2 regions of the Clostridioides sp. LIBA-7678 genome follow, and region 1 is predicted to be linked to the other one. Evidence: riboswitches for the same ligand, from Rfam matches in the RefSeq annotation. Region 1 holds a riboswitch; the other holds the start of a gene.
The links. Region 1 has a riboswitch for cyclic di-GMP ahead of ACTG46_RS18565 (type II secretion system protein). Riboswitches for the same ligand answer to the same signal wherever they lie in the genome.
Positions count from the first base shown of each region.

Region 2: another riboswitch for cyclic di-GMP. It lies ahead of ACTG46_RS17465 (Cys-Gln thioester bond-forming surface protein); the one in region 1 lies ahead of ACTG46_RS18565 (type II secretion system protein).

Region 1 covers NZ_CP196987.1:4,020,107-4,027,920, reverse strand. Annotated here, with positions in the region: gene purR (pur operon repressor) at 1-653, shown strand, start outside; gene spoVG (septation regulator SpoVG) at 809-1,087, shown strand; gene glmU (bifunctional UDP-N-acetylglucosamine diphosphorylase/glucosamine-1-phosphate N-acetyltransferase GlmU) at 1,299-2,678, shown strand; gene ACTG46_RS18570 (ribose-phosphate diphosphokinase) at 2,772-3,722, shown strand; cyclic di-GMP riboswitch class II at 4,555-4,640, shown strand; gene ACTG46_RS18565 (type II secretion system protein) at 4,800-5,285, shown strand; gene ACTG46_RS18560 (GspE/PulE family protein) at 5,425-7,101, shown strand; gene ACTG46_RS18555 (type II secretion system F family protein) at 7,113-7,814, shown strand, end outside.
Region 2 covers NZ_CP196987.1:3,772,759-3,780,572, forward strand. Annotated here, with positions in the region: gene prdR (sigma-54 dependent transcriptional regulator PrdR) at 349-2,109, opposite strand; gene ACTG46_RS17465 (Cys-Gln thioester bond-forming surface protein) at 2,480-4,627, opposite strand; cyclic di-GMP riboswitch class II at 4,643-4,728, opposite strand; gene prdC (proline reductase-associated electron transfer protein PrdC) at 5,125-6,438, opposite strand; gene ACTG46_RS17475 (polysaccharide deacetylase family protein) at 6,828-7,592, opposite strand.

The DNA.
Region 1 (7,814 bases):
TAGCAGAAAATGCAGAGTTCTTAATGGAATTATGTGAGAAAATATGCGACAAGTCTAGAATATTATCTGGTGGTTTTTTATACTTGATTGATTTAATTTATGACCCTACAATAGCTGCTAAAATAGGAAAGATATTTGCCTCAAATATTGATTATGTAGATGCAGATTATGTTGTAACAATGGAGACAAAAGGTATACCTATGGCACTTATGACTGCTAAAGCTATGAATTTGCCTCTAGTAATAATAAGAAAAGATATAAAAGTATCAGAAGGTCCTACTCTTAGTATGACATATGTGAGTGGTAATAGAAGCTCTAAGGTTGAGAGTATGAGTTTGCCAAGAAAAGCCCTTAAGCCAGACAGTAAGGTTATAATTATAGATGATTTCATGAGGGGTGGAGGTACTATAAAAGGAATGGTAGACCTTATGAATGAATTTGGTGCAGAAGTTATAGGTACTGGAGTATTCATATCTACAACAAACCCTTCAGAAAAGATGGTAAAAGATTATATCTCATTAATTCAGTTGGATGTCGATGGAGATAAAATAGTAGTAGAGCCAAATTTAAAGACTTTTAAAGATGAATATAGAAATGAAGATTTAGATGAGGAAGAAGATTCAGAATTTGAATTTGAGATAGATGAAGATTAATAAAAAAAATATTTAGAAAAATATGTAAAAATAAAAAGAGGATATCCCTAGTTGTTCATAGAATTACTTAAAAAACAGTTTATATTAATTTATTCCAGCGATAATAATTTTAATATAAATTAATTTCTGTCAAAATCAAAGGGGGATATTTTGGTATGAAGATAACTGACGTAAGAGTAAGAAAATTAACAGAAGAAGGTAAGATGAAATGTATAGTTTCAATAACTTTCGATAATTTGTTTGTAGTACATGATATAAAAGTTATAGAAGGCCATAATGGCCTATTTATAGCAATGCCTAGCAGAAAAGTAGGCGAAGGAAATTTCAGAGATATAGCTCATCCAATAAATGCAGAAATGAGACAAGTTTTAGAAGATGCAGTTTTACAAGCGTATCATGAAGCATTAGTTCAATGGGAAGTAGCTGCTGAATAATAATAAATATATAAAATGGAGAGAGCCCGAACATTTAGGCTCTTTTTAAATGGAGAATTTGTATTAAAATATGTACTTTTTAGTAAAAAAGTGCTATATTATTAGTGATAATGTATATGTTGTATACAAATTGTCAAATAAATGTATTATAATGTATATTGATTGAGAGAATAATACGAATAAAATTAAATTGATTGAATGGAGTGTATCAATGAACTTTAAAGCTATAATCCTTGCCGCAGGCAAAGGAACAAGAATGAAGTCTAAATACCCAAAAGTTATTCATAAAGTATGTGGAAAAGAAATGGTCAACCATATTATAGATGTTTCAAAAAAATCTGGTGTAAAAGATACTGTTGTGATTTTGGGACATGAAGCTGAGGTAGTAAAAGAAAAACTAGCAGAAGAAACTATAATAGCTATGCAAACAGAACAGCTTGGAACAGGACATGCTGTAAAGATGGCTAAAGAATATATTAATGATGAAGATATAATAGTTGTACTTTGTGGAGATACTCCACTTATAAAGGAAGAGACATTAAAAAAATTATTTGAATATCATATAGAAAATAAATATCATGCCACAGTTCTTACAACAAGAGTTGGAAATCCAACAGGTTATGGTAGAATAATAAGAGATAAGAAGGGTGACCTTCTTAGAATAGTGGAACAAAAAGATGCAAATTCAGAAGAAAAAATGATAAGTGAGATAAACTCTGGAATTTATTGTTTTAATGGTAAGAGTCTTAGAGAAGCATTAGATTTGTTAAATAATAACAATGCACAAGGCGAATATTATTTAACTGATACTGCTAAAATAATGAGAGATAAAGGTCTTAAAGTTGGTGCATTTGCAGGTTCAACTATTGAAGAGCTTATGGGTGTTAATTCAAGAGTAGAATTATCAAAAGCAGAAGAGATTATGAGAAGAAGAATAAATGAATCTCATATGGTAAATGGAGTGACTATAATAAACACTAACTCTACCTATATAGAATCTGATGTTGAGATAGGTAATGATACTATAATATATCCAGGAGTTATGTTACAAGGGAAAACAAAGATAGGTTCAGATTGTATAATTGGGACAAATTCATCTATAACAAATTCAGAAATAGGTGATGGTACAGAAGTAAAAAATTCAACTATAATTGATAGTAAAGTTGGAGAAAATACTACTATTGGTCCATATGCATATCTAAGACCAAAGAGTAACTTAGGAAACAATGTAAAAATAGGCGATTTTGTTGAAGTAAAAAATGCTGTTATAGAAGATGGTTCAAAGGCATCTCATCTTTCTTACATAGGAGACGCACATGTTGGTAAAAATGTAAACATTGGATGTGGAGTAGTCTTTGTAAACTATGATGGTAAAAATAAATTTAAATCAATAGTAAAAGATAATGCATTTATAGGTTCAAATTCTAACCTAGTTGCACCAGTAGTTGTAGAAGAAAAAGGATATATAGCAACTGGTTCAACAATAACACATGATGTTCCAGATGGAGCTTTGGCAATAGCTAGAGAAAGACAAGTTATTAAAGAAGGCTGGGTAGAAAAGAAGAATCAAAAAGATGCAGAAGGTAAGTAATCATTAGTTTATTATTTTGGCTAATAAATTTAGCTCGAAATTATTATAAATTATATTCACTAGGATTTTAAAATTTTCAGGAGGGTTACATAAATGAATACTAGCGGAAGCGAGATTAAAATTATTGCAGGTAATTCATCGAAAGAGTTAGCGCAGAAGATAGCTGACTATATAGGTGTATCAGTGCTAGACTGTGAAGTAGGTACATTCAGTGATGGTGAAATATGTGTAAACATGAATGAGACAGTAAGAGGTTGTGATGTGTTTGTAGTACAATCTACTAACAGTCCAGTAAATGATAACTTAATGGAGTTATTAATCTTAATTGATGCATTAAAGAGAGCATCAGCAGGAAGAATAACAGCAGTTATTCCTTACTATGGATATGCAAGACAAGACAGAAAAGCTAAGGCAAGAGATCCAATCACTGCTAAATTAGTTGCAAACTTAATAACTGCTGCTGGAGCAGACAGAGTATTAACAATGGATTTACATGCAGCTCAAATACAAGGATACTTTGATATACCACTAGACCACTTATTAGGTGGAACAATATTAGCAGATTACTTCAATGAAAAGAAAATAGAAGATTTAGTAGTAGTATCTCCTGATTTAGGAAGTGTTACTAGATCAAGAAAATTTGCTAATACTTTAAATGGAGAAGTACCAATAGCTATAATAGATAAGAGAAGACCAAAAGCTAATGTATGTGAAGTTATGAACTTAATAGGTGACGTTAAAGGTAAAAATGTTATACTATTAGATGACATGATAGATACAGCAGGAACAATAGTTAATGCGGCAAATGCACTTAAAGAATTTGGTGCAAAAGATGTTTATGCTTGTTGTACTCATGGTGTATTATCAGGACCAGCTATTGAAAGAATTTCTAATTCAGAGATAAGTGAGTTAATAGTTCTTGATACTATACAACTTCCTGAAGAGAAAAGAATTGATAAGATAAAGATAAAAACTGTAGCTCCTTTATTTGGTGATGCTATAAGAATGATATTCTCTAACGAATCAGTAAGTAAATTATTCTAATTTATTAGATTTATAAGAGTTGTTTAAAAGGATATAAAACTTTTGGACAACTCTTTTTTGTTATTTTAATTTATAGGAATATTTTAGATGTGTATATGTAATTTTAGAAAAGGATTATAGTTTAAAACTTCAGTGTATTTAAGTAAAAATAAGTGTAAAAAGTAAATAAAATTATGAATATTATGAATATAAAAAATATTTAGAAAAAGTATTGAAAAATTTTAGATTATGTAGTATTATGTAAATATAAATAAAGAAAGAGGTGTTTCCAATGGGAAGGTCAGAAGATGAACCCTTAATAATTAAATGATTCAGTCACAATCTATAAGGAATAAAAAAATCTATTGAAAGTTTATTTATAAGAATTGAAAATAGTATCTATTCTATATCTTTAATGTTTGTGAGAGGGTTCTGGATTATATAAAGTTACTGTAAAGAAAGTAATTTTGCACAATAAGCATATCTGTAAATGAAGAATTTCGTTTATATAGTGATTGTGGCTGAATCATAATTAAAAGAGATAGAATGTTTATAATAGATGATTTTAATAAAATACTATATTGTAATAGCTTCTAGCTTTCAAATAAATATTAGCAAAGGATGGAAATGACGATGATAAAACTAAATGATAATTTATAAATATCTCCTTACGATATATGATAATTGTAGGGAGATGTTTCTTTTTTTGTATAGTCTAAATATTTCTAGAAATTGTGTTTCAATATGTAAAAAATTGGTATATATAAATAATATAAACTTAGTTGATAAAATTTGGTAACTATTATATAATATAAGTGGATATGTATATATAATTATGCATTACCCTGAATTTAATAAAAATAGAAACGCTGATATATGTTCTGTGATTTGGGCACCTTGGGACATATGGAGTTAGTGGTGCAACCGGCTATGGAATTGTATTTATTTATGGATACTTTTATTTTCATAGCATTTTTTGTTTTAAGATGGTTATATGCTAGAAATAAATCTGGTTAGTACGTGTAAATAACTTTACTTAGATTTTAACCAGGTATATTATAAGTAAGTATTAATTAAAAAAATTGAGGGGGAATAAAAATGAAGTTAAGAAAGAATAAAAAAGGTTTCACTTTGGTGGAATTATTGGTAGTAATTGCAATTATAGGTATATTAGCAGTAGTAGCAGTTCCAGCTTTATTTAGTAATATAAATAAGGCTAAGGTAGCAAGTGTTGAGTCTGATTATAGTTCAGTTAAGAGTGCAGCATTGTCTTATTATTCAGATGAGAATAAACTACCTGTAAATGCAAGTAAATTAGATGTATTTGGATCATATATGGAATCTATACCAACTAAAGCAGATATAGGAGGTAGTTATGAGCTTACTGTAACTGGAAATAAATTGGCACTAAAAATAGATGATGTTACATTAACAAAAGCACAAATGGACAAATTAATAAGTGACATAGGTGAAGATAAAATATTTACAGATTCAAAACTTACAACAGCGTTAAATGCTGCAGAAAAAGCTGGTGTGAAAAATATTCCAATATATCTAGTTCTTATTGATAATACAAATTTATAATTAAGTAGGAAAATATACTAGTTTCAAATTAATAGAATTTAAAAGACAGGAAGAAAAATCTTCCTGTCTTTTTATACTATTTTCTTTAATATCCAATCACAAATGATGATATAATTGAGATAGTAAAGGAGTGAAATCTGTGGCTAAAAAAGTTAGAATAGGAGACAAACTGGTTGAAAAAGGATACATAACAGAAGACCAGCTTAAATGGGCATTATCAGAGCAAAAAAACAGTGGGAAAAGACTAGGAGAATTTCTAGTACAAGAAGGTCTTATAGATAGTAACTTATTAATAAGTGTATTAAAAGAACTTTTGGATATAGAAAGTGTATTTTTAGAAGGAACAGAAATAGACACATTAGCTACAAAAATGGTTCCAGAAAATATATGTAAAAGATATACGATATTTCCATTCAAAATCGATGGAGACAAGATATGTCTAGCCATGTCAGACCCACAAGATAGAGAAGCAGTTCAAGATGTAAGACGTATGTCAGGGAAAGATGTAGAAATATTTATATCGAGTGCAGAAGATATAAACAAAGCAATAGGTCATGCTTATGCTCATTCAGAAATAAATAAGGCAATGACTGAGTACAACAAGAATAGAACTGGTGGAGTAAGAGAAACAGTAATACTTGAAGAAGATGTAAACGCAGCTCCAATAGTAAGATTAGTAAACAACATACTAGAAAATGCTGTGAGAATGGAAGCAAGTGATATACATATAGAACAAAGCGAAAATTACATGCGTGTTAGATTTAGAATAGATGGTATGCTAAGGGAATATATGAGAATGAACTCAGCGCCATACAAAGCAGTAGTAAGTCGTATCAAAATAATGTCAGATATAAATATATCTGAAAAGAGAATCCCACAAGATGGCAGAATTTATTTAAAAGTAGATAACAAACCTATAGATTTTAGGGTTTCTACAATGCCAACTAATAGGGATGAAAAGATAGCCATGAGGGTTCTTGATAAGAGTAATTTTATGGTTAGTAAAGAAGTACTAGGAATAGATGAACATGGCTCTAAGATATATGACGAGTTGATAAACACTCCTTATGGGCTTATATTGGTAGTTGGTCCTACTGGAAGTGGAAAGACAACTACATTATATTCAATGTTAAATCAATTAAATACAGAAAATAGGAACCTCCTAACTATAGAAGACCCTATAGAGTATGAATTACCTGGCGTAAATCAATCTCAAATAAATGAAAAAGCAGGTCTTACCTTTGCCAGTGGACTTAGAGCTTTTATGCGTCAAGACCCAGATATAATAATGGTTGGGGAGATAAGGGATACTGAAACTGCGGAAATAGCAATAAGAGCTTCTCTTACAGGACATTTAGTTTTAAGCACATTACATGCAAATACAGCAGTTGGAGCAATTTCTCGTCTTTTAGATATGGATGTAGAAAGTTTTTTGATAACCTCATCCGTTTTAGGGGTAATATCTCAAAGACTTACAAGAAAAATTTGTGAGCATTGTAGGGTTTCATATGAAGCAGATATTGGAGAAAAAAAGGCTCTTGGTATTGATATAAATGAATCAGTAACTATTTATAAAGGAGAAGGATGTGAAAGATGCAATAATACGGGATATAAGGGGCGTCTAGGTATATTTGAAATGCTTGAAATAACACCAGAAATAAAAGAGTTAATAGATTCATCTGCCAATCAAAGAGAAATTTTAAAGGTAGCTAGACAACAAGGTATGATTAGTCTAAAAGAGGATATAGTTAAAAAGGTTTTAAATGGAAAGACAACAGTAGAAGAAATGATTAGAATAATTTTGATGACTGATTAAAGGATGATATTATGAAAAGTTTTAAGTATACAGTGATAAAAGAGGATGGAAAAAAGCAAACTGATGTGATTGAAGCTAATGATTTTAATGAAGCTAGAAATCTACTTAGAAAAAGAAATCTTAGAGTTCTCGAAATTAAAGAAAGTAAAAGTAAAAATATAAGTGTCTTTAGTAGAAAGAGAAAAAAAGACTTAGGAGCTGACCAGATAAGCCACTTTTGTAGACAGTTTGCTATTATAGTATCTTCGGGTATAAATAGTATCTCAGGCCTAGAAACATTAGCCAGAAGGTCAACTAATGTTACCTTGAGAGAAGAAATTAATCGTATAGTGGCAGAAATAAAAATAGGTTCTACTATTGCAGATTCAATGCTTTCATCAAAATCAAAGTTTCCAAAATTACTTGGAGCTATGGTAGCTACAGGTGAGGCCACAGGTAAATTAGATGAAGTACTAAAAAGTATGGCTTCATTTTACTCAAGTGAACATAGAATTAAGCAAAAGCTTAGAAATGCAGCAACATATCCATTAATAGTTTTAATTTCTTCATTTATAATGATTTTTATATTTACAGCATTTATGGTGCCTAAGATGGTTAATTCAATTACAACAGTAGGTGCAACCCTTCCCCTTATAACAAGAATTGTTATGGGGTTTGGTATGTTTATGAAGAAGTTTTGGATAATAGTACTTCTAGCTATTATACTGTCCATT
Region 2 (7,814 bases), 250 kb from region 1:
AGAAATTAAGTAAATTAAAACCTACATAATTTTTAATAATTAATATTATTTTTTATCATTTAAAGTCACTTTATATATAAGCAATTCCTATGCCAACTTATTAACAAAAAGTTTTTTTCTATAATAGATTCTGCTTCTATCGCTATTTTTAGCCAAATATTATATAAATATTTATTTAAAATATGTTATTTTTTGTAATTGCAAACATTTTCTCCAACAAAAAAAGTGTCAATTAATCAACACTTTTTTATTTTTTTTAACATACCTACATATATAACATTGCTATGGACATTGATTTTACTAGGTTTAAAGTTAAAGTTTATTATTTTGTCAAAATTTAGTCATGTGTCATATTTTAGACACATCTATTTTATACTGCTCTATCTTATAGTATAACGTTGTTCTTGGTATATTTAATATTTTGGCTGCTTTAGCTTTATTTCCTTTGGACATCTTAAGTGCCTTTGTTATATTTTTTACTTCAATCTTTTGAGTAGCTTTCGTCAAATCTAATGGATACTCTTCTTCTTCAGTACTATTATTTGTGGAATCCATCATATAACTTGGTACATCTTCCACATCTATTTTAGAATTTTGGGATAACACAACAATATTCTCAATTGTATTTTTTAATTCCCTTATATTTCCTTTCCATCTATAGTTTTGAAATATATCTATTACATCTTTACTAATTGTAAGAACAGGTTTGTTGTTTTGTTTACATATCTCCTCTAAAAAGCTATGTACCAATAATCCTATATCCTCTTTTCTCTCTCTAAGTGGTGGAATCTTTATCTCCACAACATTTAATCTATAGTATAAATCTTCTCTAAATTTCTCTGCTTTTACCATTTTACCTAAATCTTTATTAGTAGCTGATATTATTCTAGGATTTATTTTTATTGTAGTATCTCCACCAACTCTTCTTATTTCCTTTTCTTGTAGTACTCTAAGCAACTTAGCCTGCATACTAAGAGGTAAATCAGCAATTTCATCTAAAAATACAGTCCCATCCTTTGCAAGTTCAAATATACCTATTCGACCTTTTTTGCTTGCTCCAGTAAATGCACCTGATTCATATCCAAAAAACTCACTTTCAAACAACTCATTTGGTATGGCACTACAGTTAACAGGTATAAATTGACCTTTTCTCTCACTATAATCATGAATAGCTCTGGCAAATACTTCTTTACCTGTACCACTTTCACCCCAGATAAATATGCTACTATTGGTTCTAGCTACTTGTTTTGCAATCGCTTTCGATTTTTCCAACTTATAACTCTTACCTAAAATTTTATCAAAGCTACCTTTGGATAAGTTTTTAACTTCATTCTTTAAATATTTCAATGTATCATTTACCTTTTCAAGTTCAAGAGCAAGTATCTTGGCTTCTGTAACATCAACTTCTGTACATACAACACCAATAAATTCTTCCTTATAAAATATAGGATTTGCATGGACTAGTGCATACATATTTTCTTTTTTATCTGTAAAATATAAGTCACTCATACCGATTTTACTATTTAATACTTTTTCTGAAATAGTATTTTCCAAAAATTCGTTCATCGGTCGACCGACTATGTCTTCAGATTTTATATCATACCTTTCCTCCATAAACTTATTCCACAATATAACTACACCTTCGTTATTTATAGCACAAATTCCTTCTTTAATTTGTCCTATAATATATTTCAAAGTCAATCCATAGTCTTCCAAATGCATATATAAATAGTCTCTAATATGCTCTTGTTTTAAGACTCCAATAATTTTATTGTCTCTAAGAACAGGGAGAATTCCTATATTTTTCAATATCATTATATCTCTGCACTCATCTAAGGTTAGACCTTCGCTGACATATATTACATCCTTTTTCATTATAAGTTTTACTGGTTGACCGTCATACTTCTTATGCATGTCATAAAGATTATGTATATCTGTCATAGATATAATACCTTTTAATTCACCAGATGAATCTATTACCATTAGAGTTTTTGTGTTACTTTTTATCATTTCTTTTATTGCATCTTCAATTCTTGTGTCTTCGTCTATAGTTGTAAATTTTGTATCCATTACCTCTTCTACTTTTTTTACTTCTGGTATCGAAAACATAAAGTCCCCCCTTTATAGTAGTACATCATCAAAACTTATTTATATATATTTATTCTAGCATATCATAATAACAGTTTATTAAATAATTAATATTAAAATTTCTTAACTGTTTAATATACAAATTTCTAATACAAATTCATGTAATTACTAAAATGAATACTTAAATCTATACAAATGAAATCAAATGAATTATACCTTTAGTATATTATTTTTTCAATACTATTTTCACCTTCAAAGTATTTTTCTATTCACAAAACAATTAACATCTGTTCTCACAAAGGTTATACTTACATAAAAAAATGCCTCAAAATGATTTTAAATCAATTTGAGACAATATATTTTAAAACTTAATAACAAACAGTACTCCATATTAATTTTTTGCTCTTTTTGTTTGATACACTAACCCACAAATTGCTACAATACCAATAAGTATGTATGGCATTATTTGAGTTTCATCACCTGTTTTTGGTGATTTTACAACTATGTCATTTGTTGGTGGTACTGGTGGATTTACTATTGTATCATTTTTTGATGGCACTGATGTATTTTCCACTGCATCACCTGATGGTGGCACTGGTGGATTTATCACTGTATCATCTGATGGTGGTACTGGTGGATTTATTACTGTATCATCTGATGGTGGTATTGGTGGATTTATCACTGTATCATCTGATGGTGGTACTGGTGGATTTATCACTGTATCATCTGATGGTGGTGATGGCTTAGGTTTATGACCATTTGAGTTATCATTACCATTATCTGGTGGCACTGGTGGATTCACATCAGGGTCTCCATCTGTTGGTACACCTATATTGAAATCAACTTCCTCACCATTTTTTTGCTCTATTGTATAACTTAATAAATTTTGCTTACTAGTAGGCAATAAAGATGAATGGTCTTTATCACCAAAATCGAAAACTGTCTTAAAATATTGAATAGCTTTTGGGAAAATATAATCATAAGATAAAGCAGATATATTAGCTTTTACATCTGGCTTATTAACACTCTTAAGTTTAAACTTTTCTTGTGTTGAAATTTCTACTTCACCTGTACCTATTATATTTCCATTTTCATCATAAGCAGTTACTCCATCTGGTAACTTTAATTTAACTACACCACTATAACCTACTAAAGCTATAGCTTCTGTTTCATAAGTACCATCTTGATTCTTATCAAATTTGATATCAGTCAAACCATTACTCAAACTAGGTTTTCCTGTATCATTTGGCTTTAATTCTTCACGCCCTGCATTTAATAATGCCTCTAAGTAAGCTTTTGAATTTATTGCTGCTTCCTTACCTTTTAGATACTCAGCTTTTTCTTCTTCAGTCTTTGCACTCTCTATAAACATATCATAAAGCTTTATATTAGCTTGATATTGTTTAAGTCTTTCCTGCTCATTCATTTGCCCAAGCATAATCCAAATTGCATCTTGAGTAGTAGCATGAGTTATACCTTCATATTCTTCTCCACCTAAATTAAACTGTTGCTTATATCCAAATCCATCAAACTCGGAACCCGCATATAGTATAGATTTAATTGCATCTTCGTTTTGATTTTCTTGACCATTAAAATCTTCTGCTGGTAAGTATGGACTCTTATTATGACTAGTTGGAGATTTTAGATGATTATTATAACAAAATGCAGTTTGTTCTCCGTCCTCACCTTCTATTATATATTTCCCATCTTTATAGCCTGCACCTATAAGACCTTCTATTATATAATCAAAAGTTAAAGTTTTTGTAATATCATCAAATCTTACATCAAAATAAGGTCTATTTGAACCATCTGTTTCTTTTAATAAACATGTATCTTCTACTTTTGAATTTTTATTATACCATAATCCAATATTTGCATCTTTTGAAGTAAGTACCTCACTAATTTCTGACTGTACATCTGTTTTTACATCATTTTCATCTTCCCAGAAATTATATACAATCTTATTTATTTGAGATACAGTAAGATTAAGAATATCTTCAATATTCTGCTTCAAACTCATTTCTTCTACTTCTAATTCTTCCTCTTCTTCTGATGGTATAATTCCACCTAATGGTTTCTCTCCATCTGGTATCTCTTCACCTGATGGCTTCTCTCCATCTGGTGTTTCTCCTTCTGATGGCTTCTCTCCGTCTGGTGTTTCCCCTACTGATGGTTTCTCTCCATCTGGTGTTTCTCCTCCTGATGGCTTCTCTCCGTCTGGTGTTTCCCCTACTGATGGTTTCTCTCCATCTGGTGTTTCTCCTCCTGATGGCTTCTCTCCGTCTGGTGCTTCTCCTCCTGATGGTTTCTCTCCATCTGGTGTTTCTCCTCCTGATGGTTTCTCTCCATCTGGTGTTTCCCCTCCTGATGGTGTTTCTCCGTCTGGTGTTTCTCCTCCTGATGGCTTCTCTCCATCAAGTATTGTATCTTTTCCACTTACTTCGTCAGCATAAGATATTATTGGTGCAAATGCAGTAAATGCCATACTAAAAGCAATTACTAAACTAATTATACTTGATTTTTTAATTTTTATTTTCAAGATTTTCCTCCTATTTATATTTATAGCAGGTTGCACTACTAACTCCATATATCTTTTAAGTGCCCAAATTTAAGATATACTTCACAGTTTCTATAAATAGGTTTTTAGTAATTTTTATTTTTGTAATATTTTTTATTTTTTAAGTGCACTCTTTACGAACATTCTAAAATTATTAGTAAGAGACAAAAACTTATTCTTACATTAAAAAAGATACTGTAGAGTATCTTGAGATAATACAAAAATCTTTACTCTATTGGATAATTGACTCAATTCAATTTTTATATGTCAATATGACCACATATCTGAGTTTGTTTTTGTCTAATATAATTTTAATAGCTATTGCCATCATTATATATTAAATATTATATTTTGTCTATTTCTTCTATATTATTTATATTATTCGTTAATGTTATCGACATATCACAACAAAAAAACATCCCCGAAAACAATTTTACAATTTTTTCCAAGGATGTTTTATTATATATTTTTATATTATATTATTTTATTTTTAATCTTACGTCACCTTTTATTCTTCTTATTAATGGGTGATTAACTGTTCTCATTACATGGTCAGTAATATGATATACACCTAATTTTAATTTTGGTGCAGAACCCATTACTGTGTTACTACAGTCAGTACAGTTTCCTATTAATATAACTTCTGCTCCAGCTTTCTTAAATTCTATACATTTTTGAGCTTGTCCTGGACAGTGTCCTGGATTTTCACATTTTAATGCACCTTTAATTTCTTGAGCTTGTTTACATTTTTGAACTGATACTATATCAGTAACTCCCATTTTAGCTGCTATGTCTCTCATTCTTTCTTCATTAGGTCCACATGCACAGACTAAAAGACCCATTTTTCTCTTTTCATTAACAAATGGCATAGTAACTATTATACCACCACTAGTTTTAGTTATTGGAGTATCTAAAGTAGTAGCTTTACCAGTGAAAGGTCCTCCTAAGATTATCTCACCGTATTCACCTTTTATTCCACCAGCTCTTTCAATTAATTCTCCAACAGTAGTTCCAATTGGCACATCTTCAAATACTATAGATTCTTTTCCACTGTTTAATTGACCAACTACAGTTACATTTTTAGATATAACTGGTCTTTTTTGCTCAACAGCTTCTACTATTCTAGTTAATGTTTCTACATTTATTACTACTGCATTAGCTTCTGAAGGTAATTGAGTTGGCTCAAGTAATTTACCTAGAACATCTCTTACTATCGCTCTCTCTTCTCCCATTGGGTACATGTCAACTAGTTCTGCAACTTCTATATTATCTCCTGGCTTTATTACTTTTTTAAATGCTGCTATTGCTTCTGGATGCTTGCTTTTTATTGCTAGCATACCTTTTCCAGCATTAGTAACTTCCATAGCATATTTTATACCTTGGTAAACTATTTCTGGTCTTTCTTCTATTTCTTTTATGTTATGAGCTAATAAAGGTTCACATTCAGCAGCATTTGCTAATATTGTTCCACCTTTTAAATCTATGTTTAATTTTATATGAGTAGGGAATCCTGCTCCACCCATACCTACAACTCCAGCTTCTTTAATTAAGTCAAGTATACCTTCTCCTTTTAATGGTTCAAAAGTATCATCTTGTACTTCATCAGCTTCGATTACTATAGCTTGGTCATTTATTTCACTTATTTTTCCACTAACACTGGCATAAATATTTGCCCCTAATCCAGCTGGTTCTGCGATTAGAGTTCCTTTTTTTACTACATCTCCAACACTTACTACTGGCTTATCTGGACCACCAACGTGTTGTTTTAATAAAATAGAATATAGTTTGTTCAACTAGTACGCCCCCTTAAGTATATTAATTTTTTTTATAAGCTGTTCAAATAATGTTAATGTTATTTTTCTATTACAAGGTCTTAACATATTGTTTATTTCTATAGAACATATCGCTTATTAACAAAGCAATTTCTATGCCAACTTTTAAACAAACTTATACCCTTTGAAAATACTGTCTTACAGCATCCATAACTTCTTTCAAATATTTAAACTCATTTTATAAAAGTCAATTATTAGACACTTTTTCAACCAATTTAATCTATAATTATTGATATTGCATACATGCATAAAAAGTGTCAAGAAATAGACACCGTCTTTTTATCGACACTTTTCTAACATATACTATATAATTTACCACAACTTTACTTAAAATATACATTTACTACTTGTTAATTCTTAAGTTTCTGCACTCCATTAGAATCAATTATGTAATTATCTTTATATAATAAGTCTGATATTTTTACTAAACTGTATCCATCTTTTTTAAGCTTACTTATTATAGTGTCCAAATAGTTATCTACATCATTTATATTAGCATGAAATAAAACTATTGAGCCAGGTTGAGATTCTTTTATTACTTTTTCAATTACATGGTTTGGACCAAGCTCTTTCCAGTCTATAGAATCCACATCCCACTTAATTACTTTATAACCTAAATCACTGCAAATGTCCATAGCTTTGTTGTTTACATCTCCAAAAGGTGGTCTAAACAAATTTGTTTTTTTCCCTGTTATATTAAATATCTTTCCTGATGTAGTTTCTATTTCTTTTGTTATGTCTTCTTTTGATATTTCTTTCAAATTCGCATGGGTATTTGAATGATTGCCAATTTCATGTCCCTTTTCATCTATAGCCTTCACAATATCTTGATTATCATCTACCCAGCTACCAACTAGAAAAAAAGTAGCTTTTATATTATGTTTATCTAAAATCTTTAAAATTTCATCCATATTATTAGTTCCCCAAGCAACATCAAAACTTAAAGCTACTTTTTTCTCATTTGTATCAACTTTATATATAGGCATTTTTGAGTTATCAGACTTAGAACACATATACTTTATTCCATAAACAAGAGCAAATATTAATACTAATAATAATGAAAAAAATAAAACACTATATATCAAAGCTTTAGTTCTTTTGACTTCTCTTTTCATACTATTCCCCCTTTTAAATAATTTCTTCTATATTTAAAATTTATTTTTTTTTAGCTCAAAAAAGTACTGTAATATTTAATTTATAAGACAATAAGTAAAAAAACAAAATCTATATCGTTCTAGTTAAACGCTCTAAAATACCCGTTTATTTAATTTTTTAATATTTTTTACATTTTTACCTTTATTTTTCTGTATATATTATTTTTATTTTGGAGAAATTAG